3 regions of the Lentzea chajnantorensis genome follow, and region 1 is predicted to be linked to each of the others. Evidence: predicted binding sites of a transcription regulator. Region 1 holds the regulator's gene; each other region holds the start of a gene.
What was found. Region 1 encodes HspR, which represses chaperone genes until heat shock. Its sites were predicted from a motif close to ANNTTGAGTNNNNNNNACTCAANNT; they were not measured.
Positions count from the first base shown of each region.

Region 1 (4,086 bases):
AGATCAAGGACAAGGTCAACGCCGCCGTCGCCGAGGCGAACGAGGCGCTCAAGGGCACCGACATCAACGCCATCAAGGCCGCGGTGGAGAAGCTCGCGACCGAGTCGCAGGCCATCGGCCAGGCGATCTACGCCAACGCACCGGGCGCGGCGGGTGCCGAGGCCCCCGGTGCGGGCGCCGGTGCGGCCGGTGCCGGCCAGGCCAAGTCCGACAAGGACGACGACGTCGTCGACGCCGAGATCGTGGACGAGGACGAGAAGAAGTGACCGAGCCGAGGCACGCAGCTCCTGACGAGCAGCAGCCTCCCCTCGTCGTGAACGACCGGCGCCGGATCGACCCCGAAACGGGCGAGGTCCGCGCGCCGGCCGCTCCGGCGGAGGAGGGCGCAGCTCAGGAGACCGACGAGACCGTGGTCGCCGCCGAGTTCGTGGACGACGCCGCCGTCGAGCTGAAGGCCCAGCTCGACGAGCGCACCGCGGACCTGCAGCGGCTCACCGCCGAGTACGCGAACTACCGCAAGCGGGTGGAACGCGACCGGGAAGCGGTGATCAACAACGCGAAGGCGTCCGTGGCCGCCGAGCTCCTGCCGCTGCTGGACGACGTCGAACGGGCCGCCGCTCACGGCGACCTGACCGGCGCGTTCAAGGCGGTGGCGGACAAGCTCGTGTCCACGCTGCAGAAGACCGGTCTGGAGCCGTTCGCGCACGAGGGCGAGGCGTTCGACCCGTCGGTGCACGAGGCCGTGCAGCACAGCACGTCCCCGGACGTCGAGGGCCCGACCGTCACCGCCGTGCTGCGGCGCGGCTACCGGTTCGGCGAGAAGCTCGTCCGCCCGGCGCTCGTCGCCGTGACGGACCACGAGCCGGCAGCACCCGCTGAAGAGAGCTGAAGGGAGGGAGACGTCCGGTGAGTGCTAGGGACTGGATCGAGAAGGACTTCTACCGCGAACTGGGCGTCTCCTCCGACGCCTCGGCGGACGAGATCAAGAAGTCGTACCGCAAGCTCGCCCGTGAGCTGCACCCCGACGCCAACCCCGGTGACGCCAAGGCGGAGGCCCGCTTCAAGGCCGTCTCCGAGGCCTACGGGGTGCTGTCCGACGCGGCGAAGCGCAAGCAGTACGACGAGGCTCGTCGCCTGTTCGCGGGCGGAGGGGGCTTCCCCGGCGGCTTCGGCGGTGCCGGCGGCTTCGACGTCAACGACCTGTTCGGCCGGGCGGCGCAGGGCACCGGTGGCGGTGGCGGTGGCCTGGGCGACCTGCTCGGCGGCCTGTTCAACCGGCGCGGTGGCGGCGGTGCGGCCTCGGCCACGCGTCCCCGTCGCGGCGAGGACGTCGAGACCGACGTCCGGCTCGACTTCACCGAGGCGGTGAGGGGCGCGCAGGTGCCACTGCGGCTGTCCTCACCGGCCGCGTGCACGACCTGCGGCGGCTCGGGCGCCAAGCCGGGCACGACGCCGCACACCTGCGCGACCTGCTCGGGTTCCGGCCTGGTCACGCGGTCGCAGGGCGCGTTCGCGTTCAGCGAGCCGTGCCGCGACTGCCGCGGCACCGGCCGGATCATCGACGACCCGTGCGTCGAGTGCGGTGGCGACGGCGTCAGCACCCGCACCCGCACGCTGACCGTCCGGATTCCCTCGGGGGTCGACGACGGCCAGCGGATCCGCCTGGCGGGACAGGGCGAACCGGGGCGCAACGGCGGCCCGTCGGGCGACCTGTTCGTCCGCGTGCACGTCAACCCGCACAGCGTGTTCGGCCGCCAGGGCAACGACCTGACGCTGACCGCGCCGATGACGTTCCCCGAGCTGGCGCTGGGCACGACGTTGACCGTGCCGACGCTGGACGGCAAGGTGACCTTGAAGGTGCCGGCCGGCACCGCTTCCGGGCGCGTGCTGAGGGCGCGCGGCAAGGGCATCACCCGCAAGGACGGCAGCCAGGGCGATCTGCTGATCACGCTGGAGGTCGCCGTCCCGAACAACCTGTCCTCCGAGGCGCGCACGGCCCTGGAGGGCTACGCGGACGTGACCAAGGAGCACGACCCGCGAGGTGAGCTGAACGCGCTGCTGGAAGGGCGGTGAGTTCCGGTGAGTTTTCCGTTCCCGCCGGGGACTGACGAGGACACGCCGTTCTTCGTCATCTCGGTGGCAGCACAGCTCTCCGGCCTGCACGCGCAGACCCTGCGGTCCTACGACCGGATGGGCCTCGTGTCGCCGGGCCGCACCTCCGGCGGCGGCCGCCGCTACTCGATGCGCGACATCGTGCTGCTGCGCGAGGTCCAGCGCCTCTCCCAGGAGGAGGGCGTGAACCTCGCCGGCATCAAGCGCATCATCGACCTGGAGCACCAGGTCGACGCCCTGCGCGCCCGCGTGACCGAGCTGTCCCAGGAGCTGGCCCAGGCACTGGCCGCCGCCGACTCCGCGGCGGCCGCGGTGCACGCCTCCTACCGCAGGGACCTGGTCCCGGTGCGGCAGGAGACGGCGCTCGTGGTGTGGAAGCCCAAGCCGCGCAAGTAGCTCACCGCTCGAAGTAGAACCCGGTCTCCAGGTCCGCCAGGAGGCCGGGTTCCTGCGGTTCCCACCCCAGCAGCGTCCTCGTGCGCGCGCTGGACGTCGGTGCGTCCCGCGTCACCATGAACGCCAACGGCCCGAAGTGCTCCTGCGCTCGTTCCGCGGGAATGCTCTCGACCGGCAGGCCGAGCTTGCGCCCGATCGCCTCGGCGATGGTGCGCATCGGCACGGCCTCCTCGGCCACCGCGTGCAGCACGGAGCCGGCGGGTGCCTTCTCCACCGCCAGCCGGTACAGCCGCGCCGCGTCCAGGGTGTGCGCCGCGGACCAGCGGTTCGTGCCGTCGCCGGGGTAGCCGGACACGCCCTTCTCCCGCGCGGTCCTGACCAGGATCGGGATGAACCCGGCCGTGTCGAGCGGGCTGTGCACGGTGGGCGGCAGCACGACCACCGAACCGCGCACGCCGGCCGCGTCGATGATCGCGTTCCGCGCGGCACCGCGGCTGTCGGTGTCGGTGACCCGGTCCTCCTCCGTCGCGGTGCGGCCCAGGTCGGAGTAGGACAGCGTGCCGCTGGTGCCCACGAGCGGCTTGTCCGTGCCTGCCAGCTCGTCGAGGAACGCCCTGACCACCGCCAGGTCGGCTCCGGCGGCACCCGCGTAGTCGCCGGCGAACATCTCCTCGTGCTTGAACGCCAGGTGGACCACCGCGTCCGCCTCGGCCGCGGCCTTGCGCAGCCCGTCCAGGTCGTCGAGGTCACCGCGCCGGACCCGGGCGCCCCAGGCCTCCAGCCTGGCGGCGGACAGGTCGGACCGGGCCAGGCCGACGACCTCGTGCCCGGCTCCCAGCAGCTCCGGGACCAGCGCCGAACCGACGTGACCGCTGGCGCCCGTGACGAAAACCTTCATTGCACTTCCTCAAGGTGATGGGACTTGGTCTCATCAACCGTAGCAGAGTGATGGGACTTAGTCGCATCACTTAGGATGGGGGCATGGGTCGATGGGAGCCGGACGCGCGGGAGCGGTTGGTGCGCGCCGCACTCGACCTGTTCGGCGAGCAGGGGTACGACAACACCGCGGTCGCGCAGATCGCCGAACGCGCCGGGCTCACCAAGAGCACGTTCTTCCGGCACTTCCGGGACAAGCGCGAGGTGCTCTTCGGCGGTCAGGACCAGCTCGCCGAGGTGCTCACCACCGGCATCGCCTGCGCGCCGGAGCAGGCGGAACCGCTGGCCGCGGTCGAGGCGGCGCTGGTCGCGGTCGGCACCTGGTTCACCGACGAGCACCGGGCGCACGGCCCGCAGCGGCAGGCGGTGATCGAGGACCACCTCGAACTGCGCGAGCGGTCGGCGCTGAAGATGGTCGGTTTCGGCGTGGCCATGAAGGACGCGCTCGAACGCCGCGGCGTCGCCGAGCTGGCGGCAGCGGTGGCCGCCGAGCTCGGCGTGCTCGCCTTCGAACGCGCGTACGGCACGTGGGTGGCGACCACCGGGGACTGGTCCGACGTCGTCCGGCGGTCGGTCGCCGAGGTGCGGACCGCGGCTGCCGACCTCGGCTAGCCGCTCACGACTCCTCGCCAGACCCCTTGT
Region 1 covers NZ_JBSDZT010000002.1:1,284,492-1,288,577, forward strand. Annotated here, with positions in the region: gene dnaK (molecular chaperone DnaK) at 1-266, shown strand, start outside; gene grpE (nucleotide exchange factor GrpE) at 263-889, shown strand; gene dnaJ (molecular chaperone DnaJ) at 907-2,073, shown strand; gene ACVDFE_RS06935 (heat shock protein transcriptional repressor HspR) at 2,080-2,508, shown strand; gene ACVDFE_RS06940 (SDR family oxidoreductase) at 2,510-3,406, opposite strand; gene ACVDFE_RS06945 (TetR/AcrR family transcriptional regulator) at 3,490-4,056, shown strand; gene ACVDFE_RS06950 (pyridoxamine 5'-phosphate oxidase family protein) at 4,061-4,086, opposite strand, start outside.

Region 2 (4,086 bases), 890 kb from region 1:
CCGGCCACAGCAGCGCTCCGAACAGGACGGGCACGAAACCCGCCCCGACCCGGCTGACCGTGGACGCCCAGCCGAACCCGCTGGCCCGCAGGTGCGTCGGGTAGAGCTCCGGCGCGAACGCGTACAGCGCGGGGATGGTGACCTGGATCAGCACCCCGTACACGGTGATCCACGTCTTCGCGGCACCGCCGACGTCGAGCTGCACCGCGAACAGCACCAGCGCCACCGCCGCGAGGGGCGCGCTGATCGCGATGACCCACTTGCGCCCGAACACGTCCACGAGCCATGCGCTGACCAGCGCGCTCACGATGCCCACCGCCACCGTGAGCGTCGTGACCATGAACGCCGCGTACGTGCCGTACCCCTGCGCCTTCAGGATGCTCGGCAGCCACGTGACGGCGCCGTAGTACAGCAGGAACACCGCGAGGAACAGCACCCACAGCGCCGCCGTGCGCCGCGGGTCGTACCGCCAGATGTCCTTGAGCTGCGCGAACATCACCCTGGGGGAGAGGCGTTGCAGCTGCTGCGGTGCGGGCAGCCGCCAGTCCTCGTGCGGTGCGCCGGTCTTGGCGACCAGGTCGTCGATGACCTTCTTGGCCTCGTGCGTGCGTCCCTTCGCGACCAGGAACATCGGTGACTCGGGCACCGAGCGCCGGATCCAGAACAGCAGCAGCGCCGGCAGCACCATCGTGAGCATCAGCAGCCGCCAGCTGCCCAGGCCGGCCAGGTGGGCGGCGGTCAGCCCGCACAGCGTCGCCCCGAGCGGCCAGAACGCGTCCATCGCCGCCAGCACCCGCCCGCGCACCTTCGCCGGCGTGAACTCGCCGACCAGCGCGTAGTCGACCGGGATGCACCCGCCGAGCCCCACACCGGCCAGGAACCGGAACACGCAGAACGTGACGAAGTCCGGTGACGCCGCGCCCGCGACCGTGAACACCGAGAACATCAGGATCGTGAGGCTGAACGCCTTCTTGCGCCCGATGGTGTCCGCGATCGCGCCCCACGCGAACGCCCCGACCGCCATGCCGATCAGGTTCGCCGTGCCGACCCAGCCGCGCTGGCCGAGGCTCAGCCCCCACTCGGCGCCGACCAGCGGGATCAGGAACGCGTTGAGCGTGACGTCCCACGCGTCGAACAGGAACCCGAGCCCGCCGATGACGAAGATCGTGCCCTGCGCACGCCACCGCCACGGCAGGCCCTGCACGACCTGGTCACCGGTTCTCATGGGTCCAGTGTGGTGGATCGACCCTCCCGCGGTCGCGGTGAGCAGCACGTGGTTCGCGACATGCGCTCTACTTGGGCCCCGCAAACGCTTGCTCGCGCTGCGCCCCGTCCGCGCTCTCGCCGAACACCCGCGCGTCGGTGTGCTGGTCGGTCTGCGGCTGCACCCGCCTGACGGTGCTGACCGCGCGCGTCCTGATCTGCGGCAACGCGCCGTCGTGCTGCCGCTGCACCCAGTCGACCAGGTGCTCGCGCACGAGACACCGCAGGTCCCACAGCTTGCCGGCGTCCGCCGCGCTGACCAGCGCCCTGACCCGCACGAACCCCTGCGTCGCCTGCGTCACCTGCAGCACGGACACCCGCCCGTCCCACAGGTCGCTGCCCTCCAGCATGGACCGCAGCTCGTGCCGCATCGCCTCGACCGGCACCGTCCAGTCCAGGTCCAGCTCCACCGTGCCGAGCAGCGCCGACTGCGTGCGCGTCCAGTTCTCGAACGGCGTCTTCAGGAAGTACGAGGTCGGCAGCACCAGCCGCCGGTCGTCCCACAGGTGCAGCACCACGTACGTCAGCGTGATGTCCTCGACCCGGCCCCACTCGCCCTCGACGACCACGACGTCGTCGAGCCGCACCGCGTCGCTGAACGCGATCTGCAGCCCCGAGATCAGGTTGCCCAGCAACGACTGCGCCGAGAACGCCGCGACCGCGCCGATCACCGCCGCCGAGGCGAGCACCGTCGACCCGACCGCCCGCGCACCGGGGAACGTCATCAGGATCGCGCCGACCGCCAGCACGCCGATGACCACCAGCACCAGCCGCCGCACCAGCGTGACCTGCGTGTGCACCCGCCGCGCGTGCCGGTTGTCCGTGACGTCCGTGCGGATGCGCGCCAGTGACACGTCCACGAGCGTGCTGATGAGCGCGGCCAGCAACCACGCTCCGGCGAGGATCAGCGCTATGCCGAGGACGTGCTGCGTGACCGGCGCGTCGACCGGGTACACGCTGAGGCTTATCTGAGTGGCCAGCACCGCCGCGAACGCCTGCCCGGGACGGTACATCCGCCCGCTGTGGGTGAAGCGCCGCACCAGCCGGTGCACCACCTCCACCACCAGCAACGAGAAGACCACCGAACACCCGAGCACCACGAACAGCACCTGTTTCCTCCTTCCGTTCCGGACCGGTTACCCGTGGTCCCGACGGTGGGACACCATGAGCCGCCTCACTCGTACAGGGGAAGGTCGTCCGGATCACACCGGTCACCCGGCCGTTGCAATCCGAGTTTGAGTCTCTTAGACTCAAACCATGCTCACGACGACCGAGGCCCTGGACCAGGTGGAAGGTGCCGCGACCCCCGAAGCCCTCTTCGGCCCGCGGACCACCGACCCGGCCGGCCGCAGGCAGGCCAAGCGCCGGTACCACGCCCTGGCCTCGGTCCTGCACCCCGACGTGGTGGGCCCGCACCACCCGCGGGCCCACGCCGCGGCGGCGAAGCTGACCGGCCTGCACCACGACTGGGCGCACGGCACCCGCGTCGAGCTCAGGACCAGGACGGGCCTCTACCGCATCGGGGAGCCGTTCGCGCGGGGCAGCATCGCCAACCTGTACGAGTCGGACGGCCCGCACGTGGTGAAGGTCGTGCGCAACCCGGCGCTCAACCCGCTGCTGCACGGCGAGTGGCAGGCGCTGCGGCGGCTGGAGCGGTTCACCGACCACAACCAGTGGCTGCGGCCGTTCTACCCGCGGCTGCTCGACACCTCCGGCGACGTCGCCAAGGGATCGCGCGCCTTCACGGTGCTCGACCCGCTGCGGGACGGGTTCGTGACGCTCGCCGAGGTCAGGAAGGCCTTCCCGGCGGGCCTCGACGGCCGCGACTACGCGTGGATGCACCGCAGGCTGCTCAAAGCGCTGGCCGGCGCGCACCAGGCCGGTCTCGTGCACGGCGCCGTCACCGCGGACAACGTCCTGGTCCACCCGCGGCAGCACGGCATCGTGCTGGCCGGCTGGTCGTTCGCCGTCGAGGAGGGCCAGCGGCTCCTCGCCACCAGCCGCACGACCACCTACCCGCCGGAGATCGGCCTGGGCCACCCGGCCACGGCGGCCACCGACGTCCACATGGCGCACCTGCTGATGCGGGAGGTGCTGCGGCCGGACGAGGAACGCCAGCTCGCGTTCGCCGGCGGGTGCCTGCAAGACCAGCCGCGGCGCCGCCCGGACGCCGTCGACCTGCTCGGCGAGTACGACGACCTGCTCGAAGACCTCTACGGGCCACGGGTGTTCCGCCCGTTCGCCCTCCCCGAGACTGGAGAATGACCATGGGACACGGCAAGTGGGACGACAACGCCTACGCGGCGGCCAAGACCTTCCGCGCCGCCAAGGGGATCGCCGACTTCGGCTACACCGCGTCGGTCCGGTCGCGGCCGCGGGACGACTGGAAGGCCGCACCCGCGCTCGACCCGTTCAAGGTCGCGTTCCGCGAGTGCCGCGACTCGCCCGACCACGCCGACTCGACACCCATCGCGGTGCTGTTCGACGTGACCGGGTCGATGGGCAGCGTGCCGCGGATCATGCAGGGCAAGCTCGGCAAGCTGCACGGGTTGTTGCAGCGCAAGGGGTACCTCACCGACCCGCAGCTGATGTTCGGCGGCATCGGCGACGCCGACAGCGACCGGGTCCCGCTGCAGGTCGGGCAGTTCGAGTCGGACAACCGCATGGACGAGCAGCTGCGCGACATCTTCCTCGAAGGCAACGGCGGCGGGCAGAAGAGCGAGTCGTACGAGCTGGCCGCGTACTTCATCGCGCGGCACGTGGTCACCGACGCCTGGCAGAAGCGCGGCCGCAAGGGCTACCTGTTCATCATCGGCGACGAGC
Region 2 covers NZ_JBSDZT010000002.1:2,169,948-2,174,033, forward strand. Annotated here, with positions in the region: gene ACVDFE_RS11540 (MFS transporter) at 1-1,225, opposite strand, end outside; gene ACVDFE_RS11545 (mechanosensitive ion channel family protein) at 1,293-2,372, opposite strand; gene ACVDFE_RS11550 (adenylate cyclase) at 2,521-3,528, shown strand; gene ACVDFE_RS11555 (hypothetical protein) at 3,531-4,086, shown strand, end outside.
Region 2: ACVDFE_RS11550 (adenylate cyclase) is a predicted target of HspR. The motif match lies at 2,496-2,520, and genes of this name have one in related genera.

Region 3 (4,086 bases), 1.3 Mb from region 1:
AGAACCCATGTACCGCACCGATGAACTCGTGCGCGCCCTGAACGTCCGCGACCTCACCGATCCCGCCCAGGGCCCGCACGCGATGCAACTGCTGATCGCCGACCTCAAGGCAGCGTTGCCGGACACGAGAGAAGTGCGCCACCATCCGCTCGTACCGGTGGAGCACAACTACGAGCACCTCGGCTATCCCGCCGACGCCATCACGCGCGATGCCCGCTACACGAGGTACGTCAGCGAGACGTGCATGTTGCGCAGCCACACGACGGCGATGATCCCGCCCGCGCTCAAGGACGCGCGGCCCGACGTCACGCTCCTGTGCCCCGGTCTGGTCTACCGCCGTGACACGGTCGACAGGCTGCACACGGGCACACCGCACCAGCTCGACCTCTGGCGCATAACGCACGGAGCCGAACCGCTCGAAGACCTGATCCACGTGGTCGTGAGCACGGTTCTCCCCGGCAAGCGCTACCGCACGATCGACGCCGAACACCCGTACACCACGCACGGCAAGCAGATCGACGTGTGGCACGACGGCCAGTGGGTGGAGATCGGCGAGTGCGGGTACGCGGCGCGGCACGTCCTCAAGGACCACCCGCACGGGCTCGCGATGGGGCTGGGCCTCGACCGGTTGGTGATGCTGCGCAAGGGCGTTCCCGACATCCGCCTGCTGCGCAACGGGGACGCGCGCATCGCGGAGCAGATGCGGGACCTGGCCGAGTACCGCCCGATCTCCCGGCACCCGGCCGCGACCAGGGACATCTCGATCGTGGCCGACGGGCACGAGGACGCCGAGACGCTCGGTGACCGGATTCGCGCGCTGGACCCGCAGGACCTGGTCGAGGAGATCGCGGTTCTCAGCGAGACACCGGCCGAGGAGCTGCCCGCGCACGTCCGGGAGCGCCTCGGTGCCCGGCCGGGGCAGAAGAACGTGCTCATCCGCGTGACGATGAGGGCGCCGGAGCGCACCCTCACCGACCGCGAGACGAACGAGCTGAGGGACCGGCTGCTTCAGCGCTTGCGGGCGACCGCGCCGTAGATGCTGATGCGGTCCTCGTAGGAGTCCGGGCGCCACTCGTTCACCGGGACGACGCCCGGCTCCAGCACGTCCATGCCGTCGAAGAAGCGGACGACCTCGGCGTGCGAGCGGACGCTGATCGCGTTGTCGGTGCTGCGGTACACCGCCATGACCTGCGCGGCCTCCTCCTGTTCCTGCGGCGAGAGGCCGTCGTGGGTGGCGTGCGTGATCGCCAGGTACGAGCCGGAGGGGAACGCGGCCATGTACTCGGCGGCGGCGCCGTACGGGTCGTCGGAGTCGGGCACGAAGTGCAGGGCCGCGATGATCAGCACCGCGACCGGCCGGTCGAAGTCGAGGACGTCGCGGGCGGCGTGCAGCACCTTCGCGGGCGCGCGCAGGTCGGCCTGCAACGCCGTGGCGTGCGGGTTGTCGGCGAGCAGCGCGGTGCTGTGGGCCACGGCGACGGGCTCGAAGTCCACGTAGACCACGCGTGCCGACGGGTTGTCCTGCTGGGCGATCTCGTGGACGTTGCCCACGGTCGGGATGCCGGAGCCCAGGTCGAGGAACTGGTCGACGCCCTCCGCGACCAGGTGGCGCACGGCCCTGCGCAGGAACGAGCGGTTGGCCCCCGCGCTGTGGGCGATGCCGGGGAAGATCTTCTCCACCTGCTTGGCGGCGGCGCGGTCGGCTTCGAAGTTGTGCGAGCCGCCCAGGTAGTAGTCGTACATCCGCGCGACGCTCGGACGCGTGACGTCGACCGTGGACGGGACCCACTTCAGCTCTTCCTTCACGCGAAGATCCTCGCTAATCGCCGCACGGGTGTCCACCGCCACACGCCCGGTCGCCCGCCGTGTCACCCGCTTCCCCGCTCGCTCACAGCGAACGGACCGGGGGAACACCACCCCGCTGAAGTTGGTTGAGCGGTACAGACTCAACTTTGGAGGGTGATGGAGATGGGCGAGACGTTGGCCCTGCCGGTGCTGCCGCTGGACGACGTTGTGGTGCTGCCCGGCATGGTGGTGCCGATCCGCATCTCCGGTGCGGAGGCCAGCGCGGAGGCCCGTGCCGCCGTGGACGCCGCCACGACGGCGGCGAACCACCAGGTTCTGCTGGTACCACGGCTGGACGGGAAGTACGCGGCGGTCGGCACACTGGCCGAGATCGAGCAGGTGGGACGCCTGCCGGGCGGTGAGCGCGCGGCGGTCGTGCGCGGTACCAAGCGCGTGCGGATCGGGACGGGGACCACGGGGCCGGGTGCGGCGCTGTGGGTGAACGCGACCGTCACCGACGAGTCGCCGGTCACCGACCGGACGCGGGAGCTGGCCCGCGAGTACCGGGCCATCGTCACGAACGTCCTGCAGACGCGGGGTGCGTGGCAGATGGTCGACTCGGTGCAGCAGATCACCGACCCGTCCGCGCTCGCCGACCTCGCCGGCTACGCGCCCTACCTCGACGAGAAGCAGAAGATCTGGCTGCTGGAGACGAGCGACGTCACCGCGCGGCTGGAGAAGCTGGTCGAGTGGGGACAGGCGCACCTGACCGAGCTCGACGTCAACGAGACGATCGCGAAGGACGTCAAGGAAGGCGTCGAGAAGCAGCAGCGGGAGTTCTTGCTGCGCCAGCAGATGGCCGCGATCCGCAAGGAGCTGGCCGAGCTCGACGGCAAGCCGGCGTCCGAGGAGGCCGACTACCGGGCCCGCGTCGAGGCCGCGAGCCTGCCGGAGAAGGTCGAGAAGGCGGCGCTCGCCGAGGTCGAGAAGATGGAGCGCACCTCGGAGCAGTCGCCGGAGGTGGGCTGGATCCGGACGTGGCTCGACACCGTCCTCGAACTGCCGTGGAACGAGCGGACCGAGGACTCGTACGACATCAAGGCCGCGCGTGAGGTGCTCGACGCCGACCACGCGGGTCTGGACGACGTGAAGCAGCGCATCACCGAGTACCTGGCCGTGCGCAAGCGCCGGGCCGATCGCGGTCTTGGTGTCGTGGGCGGTCGTCGTTCCGGTGCGGTGCTCGCGCTCGTCGGTCCCCCCGGTGTCGGCAAGACGTCGCTGGGCGAGTCCGTGGCGCGCGCCATGGGGCGGAAGTTCGTGCGGGTCGCTCTGGGCGGCGTGCGCGACGAGGCCGAGATCCGCGGTCACCGCCGCACGTACGTCGGCGCGTTGCCGGGCCGGATCGTCCGCGCGATCAGCGAGGCCGGTTCGATGAACCCGGTCGTGCTCCTCGACGAGATCGACAAGGTCGGCTCCGACTACCGCGGCGACCCGACGGCGGCGTTGCTGGAGGTGCTGGACCCGGCGCAGAACCACACGTTCCGCGACCACTACCTGGAGGTCGAGCTCGACCTCTCGGACGTGGTGTTCCTCGCGACCGCGAACGTGCTGGAGTCGATCCCGGCGCCGCTGCTCGACCGCATGGAGCTCGTGCAGCTCGACGGCTACACCGAGGACGAGAAGGTCACGATCGCCCGCGACCACCTGCTGCCGCGCCAGCTCGACCGGGCCGGTCTCACGGCGCAGGACGTCGCGATCGACGAGGCCGCCCTGCACCAGCTCGCGAGCGAGTACACGCGGGAAGCCGGTGTGCGGCAGCTGGAACGGTCCCTCGCGCGGATTCTGCGCAAGGTGACCGCGAAGGTCGCGCTGGGCGAGCGGGAGCTGCCGATCGAGGTCGACCGGCCGTCGCTCAAGTCGTACCTGGGCAGCCCGAAGAACACGCCCGAGTCGGCGGAGCGGACCTCGGTGCCCGGTGTGGCAACGGGTCTGGCCGTCACGGGCGTCGGCGGTGACGTGCTGTTCATCGAGGCCTCGCTGGCCCCGAAGGACACCGGGTCGACCGGCGTCACGCTCACCGGCCAGCTCGGCGACGTGATGAAGGAGTCGGCGCAGATCGCGTTGTCCTACCTGCGTTCGCACGACGACAAGGCCGCGGCGCTGGCCGACCGGGGTGTGCACATCCACGTCCCGGCGGGTGCGGTGCCGAAGGACGGGCCGTCCGCGGGCGTGACGATGACGACGGCGCTGGCCTCGCTGCTGTCCGGCCGCCCGGTGCGCTCGGACGTGGCGATGACCGGT
Region 3 covers NZ_JBSDZT010000002.1:2,610,866-2,614,951, reverse strand. Annotated here, with positions in the region: gene srmL (PheS-related mystery ligase SrmL) at 8-1,036, shown strand; gene ACVDFE_RS13675 (SAM-dependent methyltransferase) at 1,009-1,806, opposite strand; gene lon (endopeptidase La) at 1,969-4,086, shown strand, end outside.
Region 3: lon (endopeptidase La) is a predicted target of HspR. The motif match lies at 1,929-1,953, and genes of this name have one in related genera.